4 regions of the Cytobacillus sp. FSL W8-0315 genome follow, and region 3 is predicted to be linked to each of the others. Evidence: a T-box and tRNA genes for the amino acid it is inferred to sense, from the RefSeq annotation. Region 3 holds a T-box; the other regions hold tRNA genes.
The links. A T-box is a leader RNA that pairs with one kind of tRNA and senses whether it is charged. The one in region 3 lies ahead of serS (serine--tRNA ligase), so its partner is inferred to be a tRNA-Ser.

Region 1 (3,180 bases), on a different contig from region 3:
AATTATTAGTTCCATTCACTGAGGTTATCGAACCTTAATGGCTTTATTCTGCTGCATTAGTTCCGCTCACTTGACATCATGAAACTGAACGGCACTATTCACTTGCATTAGTTCCATTCACGTGACATCTTTGAAACTGAACGGCACTATTCTCTTGCATTAGTACCATTCACATGACATCTTTGAAACTGAACGGCACTATTCTGCTTCATTAGTTCCGTTCACATAAAGTCATCGAATCTTTCTGGCTCTATTTTGGTGCATAAGTTCCGTTCACATAACATCTTCGAAATTTAGAGATTCTTTTTCGCCTCTTCAGTTATTAGTTCCGCTCAATTCACAACATTAGGACACATCGTTTTTTTTCCTCCTGCTAAGTCAATAATTATGTCCTTTTGAATTACTTCCGAACAGTTCAGAACCCCATTTCGAAACCACCCTCTGAATCGTTCGGAACCCTGCATTGAAACAACTTGCATCACAATCAGCAGAAGGGCTGCATTGATATTTGCTTTCCGCTTTAAAATTTGCACAGATTTTAATTAACAACAAAAAAGGTTTCCCTATTAGGAAACCTTTTTTTAGATACCGGTGGTCGGGGTCGAACCGACACTCCAGAAGGAACACGATTTTGAGTCGTGCGCGTCTGCCAATTCCGCCACACCGGCATATTAAAATGTAGTAAATCTTGTGGTGCCGAGGACCGGAATCGAACCGGTACGGTAGTCACCTACCGCAGGATTTTAAGTCCTGTGCGTCTGCCAGTTCCGCCACCCCGGCGTATATCAGCGAATCAAGATTTAGATTATGGAGGCGGCAACCGGATTCGAACCGGTGGTAAAGGTTTTGCAGACCTCTGCCTTACCACTTGGCTATGCCGCCATAAATTGAAGTTTATTCTGGAGCGGAAGACGGGATTCGAACCCGCGACCCCCACCTTGGCAAGGTGATGTTCTACCACTGAACTACTTCCGCAAAATGGCTGGGCTAGCAGGATTCGAACCTGCGAGTGACGGAGTCAAAGTCCGGTGCCTTACCGCTTGGCTATAGCCCATTGATCGTTCATATTACATTTATATGAGAGTTATACTCGTACTGTTACTTTAAAATTATGGGGCGACTGATGGGAATCGAACCCACGAGTGTCGGAGCCACAATCCGATGCGTTAACCACTTCGCCACAGCCGCCATTATAAAATTGGCAGGGGTAGTAGGAATCGAACCCACATCAAAGGTTTTGGAGACCTTCGTTTTACCATTAAACTATACCCCTATATAAATGGTGGAGGGGGGCAGATTCGAACTGCCGAACCCGAAGGAGCGGATTTACAGTCCGCCGCGTTTAGCCACTTCGCTACCCCTCCATATTAACATAAAAAAATGGTGCCGGCGAGAGGACTTGAACCCCCAACCTACTGATTACAAGTCAGTTGCTCTACCAATTGAGCTACACCGGCAAATCAATTCAGTAAAGGTGGCTCAGGACGGAATCGAACCGCCGACACAAGGATTTTCAGTCCTTTGCTCTACCGACTGAGCTACTGAGCCAAATATTATTAATATTGTAAAAATGGCGGTCCGGACGGGACTCGAACCCGCGACCTCCTGCGTGACAGGCAGGCATTCTAACCAACTGAACTACCGGACCAAATTGCGGGGGCAGGATTTGAACCTGCGACCTTCGGGTTATGAGCCCGACGAGCTACCGGACTGCTCCACCCCGCGACAATAATATGGTGGAGGATGACGGGATCGAACCGCCGACCCTCTGCTTGTAAGGCAGATGCTCTCCCAGCTGAGCTAATCCTCCATTATGGTGACCCCTACGGGATTCGAACCCGTGTTACCGCCGTGAAAGGGCGGTGTCTTAACCGCTTGACCAAGGGGCCAATATAGAATTAATAATGGCGGAGAGCAAGGGATTTGAACCCTTGATACGCGGTTAGCGTATACACGATTTCCAATCGTGCTCCTTCGGCCACTCGGACAGCTCTCCATTTGGCTCCGCAGGTAGGATTCGAACCTACGACCGTTCGGTTAACAGCCGAATGCTCTACCACTGAGCTACTGCGGAATAGTGATATTTGTAAAACAGCCCGGCAGCGTCCTACTCTCACAAGGGGACAGCCCCTAACTACCATTGGCGCTGAGAAGCTTAACTTCCGTGTTCGGTATGGGAACGGGTGTGACCTTCTCGCTATCGCCACCAGACTATTTTTCAAAGACAAGTATTATTATACCGTCTTTTTATCATTTTTCAAGAGGAAATTTACTATTTTTCGTTCCCTCAAAACTAGATAATGTATGAAGAAGAATTTGCCGAGTATTCACCAATAACTTGTCTAGCTTCGGCTCCTAACTTCTCTCGAAGTTGAACAGTCGCCTCCGCTTTTCGTTTTGGTTAAGTCCTCGATCGATTAGTATCAGTCAGCTCCACATGTCGCCACGCTTCCACCTCTGACCTATCAACCTGATCATCTTTCAGGGATCTTACTAGCTTGACGCTATGGGAAATCTCATCTCGAGGGGGGCTTCATGCTTAGATGCTTTCAGCACTTATCCCTTCCGCACATAGCTACCCAGCGATGCCTTTGGCAAGACAACTGGTACACCAGCGGTGCGTCCATCCCGGTCCTCTCGTACTAAGGACAGCTCCTCTCAAATTTCCTGCGCCCACGACGGATAGGGACCGAACTGTCTCACGACGTTCTGAACCCAGCTCGCGTACCGCTTTAATGGGCGAACAGCCCAACCCTTGGGACCGACTACAGCCCCAGGATGCGATGAGCCGACATCGAGGTGCCAAACCTCCCCGTCGATGTGGACTCTTGGGGGAGATAAGCCTGTTATCCCCGGGGTAGCTTTTATCCGTTGAGCGATGGCCCTTCCATGCGGAACCACCGGATCACTAAGCCCGACTTTCGTCCCTGCTCGACTTGTAGGTCTCGCAGTCAAGCTCCCTTGTGCCTTTACACTCTGCGAATGATTTCCAACCATTCTGAGGGAACCTTTGGGCGCCTCCGTTACTTTTTAGGAGGCGACCGCCCCAGTCAAACTGCCCACCTGACACTGTCTCCCGCCCCGATAAGGGGCGCGGGTTAGAATTTCAATACAGCCAGGGTAGTATCCCACCGACGCCTCCACCGAAGCTGGCGCTCCGGCTTCTCAGGCTCCTACCTA
Region 2 (3,180 bases), 840 kb from region 3:
GTGCGGAAGGGATAAGTGCTGAAAGCATCTAAGCATGAAGCCCCCCTCGAGATGAGATTTCCCATAGCGTCAAGCTAGTAAGATCCCTGAAAGATGATCAGGTTGATAGGTCAGAGGTGGAAGCGTGGCGACATGTGGAGCTGACTGATACTAATCGATCGAGGACTTAACCAAGTCATTGGTGAATACTCGGCAAATGCTTCTTCATGCATTATCTAGTTTTGAGAGAATGAAAAATATGAAATTTTCTCTTGAAAAATCCTAAAAAGACGGTATAATAAAACTTGTCTTTGGAAAATAGTCTGGTGGCGATAGCGAGAAGGTCACACCCGTTCCCATACCGAACACGGAAGTTAAGCTTCTCAGCGCCGATGGTAGTTAGGGGCTGTCCCCTTGTGAGAGTAGGACGCTGCCGGGCGTTAATAATGGAGGATTAGCTCAGCTGGGAGAGCATCTGCCTTACAAGCAGAGGGTCGGCGGTTCGATCCCGTCATCCTCCACCATTAATTTAAATGTACAAGCTGCCGGTGTAGCTCAATTGGTAGAGCAACTGACTTGTAATCAGTAGGTTGGGGGTTCAAGTCCTCTCGCCGGCACCATTTCAACGAGCCATTAGCTCAGTCGGTAGAGCAGATTGCAGCATCAGTGAATTTCTACATCCGAATAGCAATCTGTGACAAAGCGTTTAGCTTTGGAACATCTGACTGCACATAACAGGCTTTAGGTAGTCTCATAAAATTATGAGCCATTAGCTCAGTCGGTAGAGCATCTGACTTTTAATCAGAGGGTCGAAGGTTCGAGTCCTTCATGGCTCACCATTTTAATTTCATATTGCGGGTGTGGCGGAATTGGCAGACGCACCAGACTTAGGATCTGGCGCCGCAAGGCGTGGGGGTTCGACTCCCTTCACCCGCACCATTCTTTATGCGGAAGTAGTTCAGTGGTAGAACATCACCTTGCCAAGGTGGGGGTCGCGGGTTCGAATCCCGTCTTCCGCTCCATTTATTGCCGGGGTGGCGGAACTGGCAGACGCACAGGACTTAAAATCCTGCGGTAGGTGACTACCGTACCGGTTCGATTCCGGTCCTCGGCACCAGTAGAATTTAACATTGCGCCCGTAGCTCAATTGGATAGAGCGTTTGACTACGGATCAAAAGGTTAGGGGTTCGACTCCTCTCGGGCGCGCCATTATATACGGGGAGTAGCTCAGCTTGGTAGAGCACTTGGTTTGGGACCAAGGGGTCGCAGGTTCGAATCCTGTCTTCCCGACCATTTATTATTGGGGCCTTAGCTCAGCTGGGAGAGCGCCTGCTTTGCACGCAGGAGGTCAGCGGTTCGATCCCGCTAGGCTCCACCATAAATATTTTAACACTTCGGCGGTGTAGCTCAGCTGGCTAGAGCGTACGGTTCATACCCGTGAGGTCGGGGGTTCGATCCCCTCCGCCGCTACCATTTAATTCATCGATGCTGGACCTTTAGCTCAGCTGGTTAGAGCAGACGGCTCATAACCGTCCGGTCGTAGGTTCGAGTCCTACAAGGTCCACCACTTTCATTTCTACGGAGGAATACCCAAGTCCGGCTGAAGGGATCGGTCTTGAAAACCGACAGGCGGGTCAAACCGCGCAGGGGTTCGAATCCCCTTTCCTCCTCCATATATTTAATAATATTATCGCGGGGTGGAGCAGTCCGGTAGCTCGTCGGGCTCATAACCCGAAGGTCGCAGGTTCAAATCCTGCCCCCGCAATCTGGTCCGGTAGTTCAGTTGGTTAGAATGCCTGCCTGTCACGCAGGAGGTCGCGGGTTCGAGTCCCGTCCGGACCGCCATTTTTACAAAAAATAAATAATATATGGCTCAGTAGCTCAGTCGGTAGAGCAAAGGACTGAAAATCCTTGTGTCGGCGGTTCGATTCCGTCCTGAGCCACCATTTTAGAACCTTATGCGGGTGTAGTTTAGTGGTAAAACCTCAGCCTTCCAAGCTGATGATGAGGGTTCGATTCCCTTCACCCGCTCCAAAATGGGCCTATAGCTCAGCTGGTTAGAGCGCACGCCTGATAAGCGTGAGGTCGATGGTTCGAGTCCATTTAGGCCCACCATTTTATATTATTGTTCCGCAGTAGCTCAGTGGTAGAGCATTCGGCTGTTAACCGAACGGTCGTAGGTTCGAATCCTACCTGCGGAGCCATATATGGGGAAGTACTCAAGTGGCTGAAGAGGCGCCCCTGCTAAGGGTGTAGGTCGGGTAACCGGCGCGAGGGTTCAAATCCCTCCTTCTCCGCCATATTGGCCCCTTGGTCAAGCGGTTAAGACACCGCCCTTTCACGGCGGTAACACGGGTTCGAATCCCGTAGGGGTCATACAAAAAAGCTGTCAACAATTTGTTGGCAGCTTTTTTGTTGTCTTTTCTGTTCCAGCCTGCCCTCGGTTAGTTGCTTCTCTGTTTTTTAATCAAACCTCTCTTCTTCCTTGCTTAATTTATTGCCTGGATTATTCAAATCGATTTCAGAAGATATTCCCGTATAGGGACCTCTAAACATATCCCCTGTGGCCATAATCTTTCCATCCGGTGCTTCAAATATCGGAATTCTTATTTCATCTTTTGATGCCTCGTTTAATAAAAATTCCTCTTCTTTATTGCTCAAAATATTATTCTCCTTTCATTTTTTGCTTGCATACTTTGTTTTATTTTGTCTAAGTTTACCGGAGATTATGTCGAAGACTGTTAAATTGGGCAGAATGCTATCGGTTTTTAACGGGATTTGAATGTTGTTGTCATAAAATTAAAAAAACTTTTACAAGGATTTTTCTCACGTCTCACGAATATAACAGGAAAGTCAAAAGAAACGACACTGGGTGGGGAGAAGGATGGTAGTGGATACTTTGGTTCCAACCGATTACCAGCTGCATTTGTTCCATGAAGGGACATATTATGAGAGTCACCAGTTATTTGGTGCACATGTAGTTTCAAATGGCGGAGAAGTGATTACCCGTTTTTGCGTATGGGCACCGAACGCTGAAATTATCAGATTAGTCGGTGATTTTAATGATTGGAATGGAGAAGGCTATACCTTACATAGAGTGAATAATGAAGGTGTCTGGTTTATTCAGCTGGATGGAAACATGGAAGGTGCCTTGTATAAGTATGAAATTGAAACAAAGAAAGGGGATGTGGTATTAAAGGC
Region 3 (3,180 bases):
CCCATCCAAAGCAGATGGTATTTACGAAGGGGGATAAACATGAAGACAGGTACAGATCGTGTTAAACGGGGAATGGCAGAAATGCAAAAAGGCGGCGTTATTATGGACGTTGTTAACGCCGAGCAGGCAAAAATCGCAGAAGAAGCTGGTGCAGTAGCAGTTATGGCACTTGAACGCGTTCCTTCTGATATCCGTGCAGCCGGCGGTGTGGCACGCATGGCAGATCCGCGTATTATGGAAGAAGTAATGGGTGCAGTTTCAATCCCGGTAATGGCAAAAGCGCGTATCGGCCATATTGTAGAAGCTCGTCTGCTTGAAGCGATGGGTGTCGATTACATAGATGAGAGTGAAGTTTTAACTCCTGCTGATGAAGAATACCATCTTAATAAAAGAGACTACACAGTTCCATTCGTTTGCGGATGCCGTGACTTAGGCGAAGCAGCACGCCGTATTGGTGAAGGTGCTTCCATGCTTCGCACAAAGGGTGAGCCTGGAACTGGAAACATCGTTGAAGCTGTCCGCCATATCCGCAAGGTGAATGCACAGGTGCGCAAGGTTGTCGGCATGAACGAAGATGAATTAATGACAGAAGCTAAGCTTCTGGGAGCGCCATATGAGCTTCTTTTGGAAATCAAGAGCCTTGGACGCCTTCCAGTCGTAAACTTCGCAGCAGGCGGCGTTGCAACACCTGCAGATGCAGCTCTAATGATGGAGCTTGGTGCTGATGGAGTGTTCGTAGGATCAGGCATCTTCAAATCTGAAAACCCTGCGAAATTTGCACGTGCCATTGTGGAAGCAACTACACATTACCAGGACTACAAATTAATTGCTGAACTTTCAAAAGAACTAGGCACACCGATGAAGGGAATTGAAATTTCTTCATTGGCTCCTGAAGCTCGTATGCAGGAGCGCGGCTGGTAAGGAGAATTGAACATGATAAAGGTTGGAGTATTAGGGCTGCAGGGCGCGGTCAGAGAGCATGTTCTTTCTGTAGAAGCATCCGGCGCCGAAGCTGTAGTCATCAAACGCAAAGAGCAGCTTGACGAGGTAGACGGGCTTATCTTGCCTGGCGGCGAAAGCACGACCATGAGACGCTTGATTGATAAATATGATTTTATGGACAGCCTTAAGGAGTTTGCGCAATCAGGAAAGCCGATGTTCGGGACATGTGCAGGCTTAATTCTTCTTGCGAATAATATCATTGGCTATGATGAACCGCATATCGGTGTGATGGACGTCCAGGTGGAAAGAAATTCATTTGGCCGCCAGCGCGAAAGCTTCGAGGCGGATGTTGATATTGCCGGAGTGGCAGAAGATTTTGCAGCTGTATTCATTCGTGCACCGCATATTGTGGAGGCTGGAGAGAATGTTGAAATCCTGGCCAAGCACAATGGCCGGATTGTGGCGGCGCGCGAAGGCAGATTCCTCGGATGCTCATTCCATCCGGAACTAACGGATGACCATCGCCTGACAGGCTATTTCGTTGAAATGATCAAAGAGTCCAAGCAATTAACAATTTGAATATTTTGGTTGCAAATGGAACATAATTGTAGTACATTATGAATTACAAAATTCTTATAGCTGAAAAGCAATGAGAGGAACTAGTAACAGGACTTTGTTCTAAAAGAGAGCCGGTGGCTGGTGGAAACCGGTGAATAAACCCTGTGAATCCATCCTCGAGCAAAGCATGGAACACCCGGTACTACTCGGGAAAAGTAAATGCTTTCGGTTAAAACCGTTATGGATTTAAGGTGGAAAGCTCATGCTTTCAACTAGGGTGGCAACGCGGGTAACTCTCGTCCCTTTTTTGGGGACGGGAGTTTTTTGTGTTTTAAACTATTTTCAGGAGGTACTAAAAAATGCTGGACATTAAGTTTTTAAGAACCAATTTTGAAGAAGTGAAAAACAAGCTTCAGCACCGTGGCGAAGATTTAACCGATCTTGGAAAATTCGAAGATCTGGATGTAAAAAGACGTGAGCTAATTGTAGAAGCAGAACAGCTGAAGAGCAAAAGAAATGAAGTATCCCAGCAGGTGGCTGCCTTAAAGCGCGAAAAGCAGGATGCAGACCATTTAATCGCTGAAATGAGAGAAGTCGGCGATAAAATCAAGGCATTGGATGAGGAGCTCCGTACAGTCGAGGAAGAATTGGACCAATTGCTGCTGAGCATTCCGAACATTCCGCATGAAAGTGTGCCTGTCGGCGAAACAGAAGATGATAATGTGGAAATCCGCAAATGGGGAGAAGTCCGTGAATTTGATTTCGAGCCAAAGCCGCACTGGGATGTTGCGACAGATCTTGATCTCCTTGATTTCGAACGTGCGAGCAAAGTAACAGGCAGCCGCTTTGTATTCTACAAAGGCCTTGGTGCCCGCCTTGAGCGAGCCTTATTCAACTTCATGCTTGATTTGCACACAGACGAGCATGGCTATAAGGAGGTTCTTCCTCCGTACATGGTTAACCGTGCAAGCATGACAGGAACAGGACAGCTTCCGAAATTCGAGGAAGATGCATTCCTAATTGAAAGCGAAGATTATTTTCTGATTCCAACCGCTGAGGTGCCTGTCACCAATATGCATAGGGAAGAGATTCTGAATGCAGACGAGCTTCCGATAAACTATGCGGCATTTAGTGCATGCTTCCGTTCTGAAGCGGGTTCTGCCGGCCGTGACACTCGCGGGCTTATCCGCCAGCACCAGTTTAACAAAGTCGAGCTTGTGAAATTTGTTAAGCCAGAAGAGTCTTATGAGGAACTTGAAAAGCTGACAGGACACGCGGAAAAAGTCCTTCAGATGCTTGGCCTTCCATACCGTGTGATGAGCATGTGTACGGGCGATCTTGGATTCACAGCTGCGAAGAAATACGATATCGAAGTTTGGATTCCAAGCTATAACACGTATAGAGAAATATCTTCTTGCAGTAACTTTGAAGGATTCCAGGCAAGACGTGCAAATATCCGCTTCCGCCGCGAGGCAAAAGGCAAGCCGGAGCATGTGCACACACTGAATGGATCTGGCCTTGCGATCGGCCGCACGGTGGCAGCTATTCTAGAAAATTATCAGCAGGCTGACGGAAGTGTCATCATTCCGGAGGTATTGCGTCCGTATATGGGCAATCGCGAAGTTATAAAGCCTTAATTGAAGAGCGGGTTTTGATCCGCTCTTTTTTTTATAAAAATAA
Region 4 (3,180 bases), 460 kb from region 3:
AAATACCTCTAGGGATGGGATTTTAACACAGAAATATAAATCGGTCCAATAACCGTTTTATATTTCTCCAATACAAAAAAACTAACTCCTATTGGAATTAGTTTGAAAATGGTATGTATAATGGTGGGCCTAAATGGACTCGAACCATCGACCTCACGCTTATCAGGCGTGCGCTCTAACCAGCTGAGCTATAGGCCCATATGTTGGAGCGGGTGAAGGGAATCGAACCCTCATCATCAGCTTGGAAGGCTGAGGTTTTACCACTAAACTACACCCGCATATGATTATGGTTTGGAGGCAACACCCGGATTTGAACCGGGGATGGAGGTTTTGCAGACCTCTGCCTTACCACTTGGCTATGCTGCCTTAAAAATGGCTGGGCTAGCAGGATTCGAACCTGCGAGTGACGGAGTCAAAGTCCGGTGCCTTACCGCTTGGCTATAGCCCAATAATATTGCTGTCAAAAAGAATAATGGGGCGATTGATGGGAATCGAACCCACGAGTGTCGGAGCCACAATCCGATGCGTTAACCACTTCGCCACAACCGCCACTATCCTACTGGCAGGGGTAGCAGGAATCGAACCCACATCAAAGGTTTTGGAGACCTTCGTTTTACCATTAAACTATACCCCTATATAAATGGTGGAGGGGGGCAGATTCGAACTGCCGAACCCGAAGGAGCGGATTTACAGTCCGCCGCGTTTAGCCACTTCGCTACCCCTCCACGTCTGATAAGACTTAGGAAATGGTGGCTCAGGACGGAATCGAACCGCCGACACAAGGATTTTCAGTCCTTTGCTCTACCGACTGAGCTACTGAGCCACATATTATTTATTTTTTGTAAAAATGGCGGTCCGGACGGGACTCGAACCCGCGACCTCCTGCGTGACAGGCAGGCATTCTAACCAACTGAACTACCGGACCAGATTGCGGGGGCAGGATTTGAACCTGCGACCTTCGGGTTATGAGCCCGACGAGCTACCGGACTGCTCCACCCCGCGATAGTATTATTAATGTGATTATTCTATGCTCACATCTAGCATTTCATCTCGCAGCTTATTCAATGAAGTACCGCCCCGATTTCAGAAAGATTATCCAAGCAGCAACTCAATCGGTGCGCTGAAGTAATTCCTTCGAAGATTATTCGGTCGTGCTCCACCCCGCGATAGTATTATTAAATAAAATATGGAGGAGGAAAGGGGATTCGAACCCCTGCGCGGTTTGACCCGCCTGTCGGTTTTCAAGACCGATCCCTTCAGCCGGACTTGGGTATTCCTCCGATATGATACAAAATAAGCATATTGGTAGCGGCGGAGGGGATCGAACCCCCGACCTCACGGGTATGAACCGTACGCTCTAGCCAGCTGAGCTACACCGCCAATGTGACTAAATATATATGGTGGAGCCTAGCGGGATCGAACCGCTGACCTCCTGCGTGCAAAGCAGGCGCTCTCCCAGCTGAGCTAAGGCCCCATGTAATAAAAGAAGTGTCCCTGGTCGGGAAGACAGGATTCGAACCTGCGACCCCTTGGTCCCAAACCAAGTGCTCTACCAAGCTGAGCTACTCCCCGTAATATGGCGCGCCCGAGAGGAGTCGAACCCCTAACCTTTTGATCCGTAGTCAAACGCTCTATCCAATTGAGCTACGGGCGCAAAATAATGGAGCGGAAGACGGGATTCGAACCCGCGACCCCCACCTTGGCAAGGTGATGTTCTACCACTGAACTACTTCCGCTTAAAATGGTGCGGGTGAAGGGAGTCGAACCCCCACGCCTTGCGGCGCCAGATCCTAAGTCTGGTGCGTCTGCCAATTCCGCCACACCCGCAATATGAAATTAAAATGGTGAGCCATGAAGGACTCGAACCTTCGACCCTCTGATTAAAAGTCAGATGCTCTACCGACTGAGCTAATGGCTCATACTTTTATGAGACTTCCTAAATTCTGATAAGTACAGTCAGATGTTCCAAAGCTAAACCGCTTTGTCACAGATTGCTATTCGGGTGAAGAGTCTCACTGATGCTGCAATCTGCTCTACCGACTGAGCTAATGGCTCATACCTTAAGAGTAGCAAATAGCTTTTTCAAAAGTTATGGTGGAGGATGACGGGATCGAACCGCCGACCCTCTGCTTGTAAGGCAGATGCTCTCCCAGCTGAGCTAATCCTCCAAAATGGTGACCCCTACGGGATTCGAACCCGTGTTACCGCCGTGAAAGGGCGGTGTCTTAACCGCTTGACCAAGGGGCCATATATAATTACCCAATTAGGGTGCCCGGCAGCGTCCTACTCTCACAAGGGGACAGCCCCTAACTACCATCGGCGCTGAGAAGCTTAACTTCCGTGTTCGGTATGGGAACGGGTGTGACCTTCTCGCTATCGCCACCGGACTATTTGGTTGAAGAAACTTCGTTCCCTCAAAACTAGATAATGCATGAAGAAGCATTTGCCGAGTATTCACCAATGACTTGTCTAGCTTCGGCTCCTAACTTCTCGGCCGTTTCGATCCGTCCCTCCAAATCCCAAAACCAGGATTTGAATGGCCGGCTCTCCAACGTCTCTCGAAGTTGAACAGTCGCCTCCGCTTTTCGTTTTGGTTAAGTCCTCGATCGATTAGTATCAGTCAGCTCCACATGTCGCCACGCTTCCACCTCTGACCTATCAACCTGATCATCTTTCAGGGATCTTACTAGCTTGACGCTATGGGAAATCTCATCTCGAGGGGGGCTTCATGCTTAGATGCTTTCAGCACTTATCCCTTCCGCACATAGCTACCCAGCGATGCCTTTGGCAAGACAACTGGTACACCAGCGGTGCGTCCATCCCGGTCCTCTCGTACTAAGGACAGCTCCTCTCAAATTTCCTGCGCCCACGACGGATAGGGACCGAACTGTCTCACGACGTTCTGAACCCAGCTCGCGTACCGCTTTAATGGGCGAACAGCCCAACCCTTGGGACCGACTACAGCCCCAGGATGCGATGAGCCGACATCGAGGTGCCAAACCTCCCCGTCGATGTGGACTCTTGGGGGAGATAAGCCTGTTATCCCCGGGGTAGCTTTTATCCGTTGAGCGATGGCCCTTCCATGCGGAACCACCGGATCACTAAGCCCGACTTTCGTCCCTGCTCGACTTGTAGGTCTCGCAGTCAAGCTCCCTTGTGCCTTTACACTCTGCGAATGAT

Region 1: it encodes a tRNA-Ser, which carries the amino acid that the T-box ahead of serS (serine--tRNA ligase) is inferred to sense. The anticodon was not compared.
Region 2: it encodes a tRNA-Ser, which carries the amino acid that the T-box ahead of serS (serine--tRNA ligase) is inferred to sense. The anticodon was not compared.
Region 4: it encodes a tRNA-Ser, which carries the amino acid that the T-box ahead of serS (serine--tRNA ligase) is inferred to sense. The anticodon was not compared.

The regions. Positions count from the first base shown of each region.
Region 1 is NZ_JBBOOC010000003.1:312,793-315,972, reverse strand. Features, by position in the region: tRNA gene MKY20_RS27420 (tRNA-Leu) at 587-668, opposite strand; tRNA gene MKY20_RS27415 (tRNA-Leu) at 692-780, opposite strand; tRNA gene MKY20_RS27410 (tRNA-Cys) at 809-882, opposite strand; tRNA gene MKY20_RS27405 (tRNA-Gly) at 901-975, opposite strand; tRNA gene MKY20_RS27400 (tRNA-Gln) at 980-1,054, opposite strand; tRNA gene MKY20_RS27395 (tRNA-His) at 1,113-1,188, opposite strand; tRNA gene MKY20_RS27390 (tRNA-Trp) at 1,200-1,273, opposite strand; tRNA gene MKY20_RS27385 (tRNA-Tyr) at 1,281-1,364, opposite strand; tRNA gene MKY20_RS27380 (tRNA-Thr) at 1,382-1,457, opposite strand; tRNA gene MKY20_RS27375 (tRNA-Phe) at 1,476-1,548, opposite strand; tRNA gene MKY20_RS27370 (tRNA-Asp) at 1,572-1,648, opposite strand; tRNA gene MKY20_RS27365 (tRNA-Met) at 1,652-1,725, opposite strand; tRNA gene MKY20_RS27360 (tRNA-Val) at 1,735-1,810, opposite strand; tRNA gene MKY20_RS27355 (tRNA-Glu) at 1,815-1,889, opposite strand; tRNA gene MKY20_RS27350 (tRNA-Ser) at 1,906-1,996, opposite strand; tRNA gene MKY20_RS27345 (tRNA-Asn) at 2,000-2,074, opposite strand; rRNA gene rrf (5S ribosomal RNA) at 2,095-2,211, opposite strand; rRNA gene MKY20_RS27335 (23S ribosomal RNA) at 2,398-3,180, opposite strand, start outside.
Region 2 is NZ_JBBOOC010000001.1:1,538,453-1,541,632, forward strand. Features, by position in the region: rRNA gene MKY20_RS07830 (23S ribosomal RNA) at 1-174, shown strand, start outside; rRNA gene rrf (5S ribosomal RNA) at 302-418, shown strand; tRNA gene MKY20_RS07840 (tRNA-Val) at 428-503, shown strand; tRNA gene MKY20_RS07845 (tRNA-Thr) at 524-599, shown strand; tRNA gene MKY20_RS07850 (tRNA-Lys) at 743-818, shown strand; tRNA gene MKY20_RS07855 (tRNA-Leu) at 834-918, shown strand; tRNA gene MKY20_RS07860 (tRNA-Gly) at 927-1,001, shown strand; tRNA gene MKY20_RS07865 (tRNA-Leu) at 1,008-1,096, shown strand; tRNA gene MKY20_RS07870 (tRNA-Arg) at 1,112-1,188, shown strand; tRNA gene MKY20_RS07875 (tRNA-Pro) at 1,196-1,272, shown strand; tRNA gene MKY20_RS07880 (tRNA-Ala) at 1,282-1,357, shown strand; tRNA gene MKY20_RS07885 (tRNA-Met) at 1,376-1,452, shown strand; tRNA gene MKY20_RS07890 (tRNA-Ile) at 1,470-1,546, shown strand; tRNA gene MKY20_RS07895 (tRNA-Ser) at 1,560-1,652, shown strand; tRNA gene MKY20_RS07900 (tRNA-Met) at 1,671-1,744, shown strand; tRNA gene MKY20_RS07905 (tRNA-Asp) at 1,748-1,824, shown strand; tRNA gene MKY20_RS07910 (tRNA-Phe) at 1,850-1,925, shown strand; tRNA gene MKY20_RS07915 (tRNA-Gly) at 1,940-2,013, shown strand; tRNA gene MKY20_RS07920 (tRNA-Ile) at 2,018-2,094, shown strand; tRNA gene MKY20_RS07925 (tRNA-Asn) at 2,109-2,183, shown strand; tRNA gene MKY20_RS07930 (tRNA-Ser) at 2,189-2,279, shown strand; tRNA gene MKY20_RS07935 (tRNA-Glu) at 2,284-2,355, shown strand; gene MKY20_RS07940 (hypothetical protein) at 2,443-2,640, opposite strand; gene glgB (1,4-alpha-glucan branching enzyme) at 2,864-3,180, shown strand, end outside.
Region 3 is NZ_JBBOOC010000001.1:700,412-703,591, reverse strand. Features, by position in the region: gene pdxS (pyridoxal 5'-phosphate synthase lyase subunit PdxS) at 40-921, shown strand; gene pdxT (pyridoxal 5'-phosphate synthase glutaminase subunit PdxT) at 934-1,521, shown strand; T-box leader at 1,583-1,807, shown strand; gene serS (serine--tRNA ligase) at 1,860-3,137, shown strand.
Region 4 is NZ_JBBOOC010000001.1:239,906-243,085, forward strand. Features, by position in the region: tRNA gene MKY20_RS01400 (tRNA-Ile) at 122-198, opposite strand; tRNA gene MKY20_RS01405 (tRNA-Gly) at 205-278, opposite strand; tRNA gene MKY20_RS01410 (tRNA-Cys) at 293-366, opposite strand; tRNA gene MKY20_RS01415 (tRNA-Gln) at 374-448, opposite strand; tRNA gene MKY20_RS01420 (tRNA-His) at 474-549, opposite strand; tRNA gene MKY20_RS01425 (tRNA-Trp) at 561-634, opposite strand; tRNA gene MKY20_RS01430 (tRNA-Tyr) at 642-725, opposite strand; tRNA gene MKY20_RS01435 (tRNA-Phe) at 748-823, opposite strand; tRNA gene MKY20_RS01440 (tRNA-Asp) at 849-925, opposite strand; tRNA gene MKY20_RS01445 (tRNA-Met) at 929-1,002, opposite strand; tRNA gene MKY20_RS01450 (tRNA-Ser) at 1,188-1,280, opposite strand; tRNA gene MKY20_RS01455 (tRNA-Met) at 1,304-1,380, opposite strand; tRNA gene MKY20_RS01460 (tRNA-Ala) at 1,399-1,474, opposite strand; tRNA gene MKY20_RS01465 (tRNA-Pro) at 1,496-1,572, opposite strand; tRNA gene MKY20_RS01470 (tRNA-Arg) at 1,578-1,654, opposite strand; tRNA gene MKY20_RS01475 (tRNA-Gly) at 1,662-1,736, opposite strand; tRNA gene MKY20_RS01480 (tRNA-Leu) at 1,743-1,827, opposite strand; tRNA gene MKY20_RS01485 (tRNA-Lys) at 1,843-1,918, opposite strand; tRNA gene MKY20_RS01490 (tRNA-Val) at 2,093-2,168, opposite strand; tRNA gene MKY20_RS01495 (tRNA-Glu) at 2,173-2,247, opposite strand; rRNA gene rrf (5S ribosomal RNA) at 2,271-2,387, opposite strand; rRNA gene MKY20_RS01505 (23S ribosomal RNA) at 2,591-3,180, opposite strand, start outside.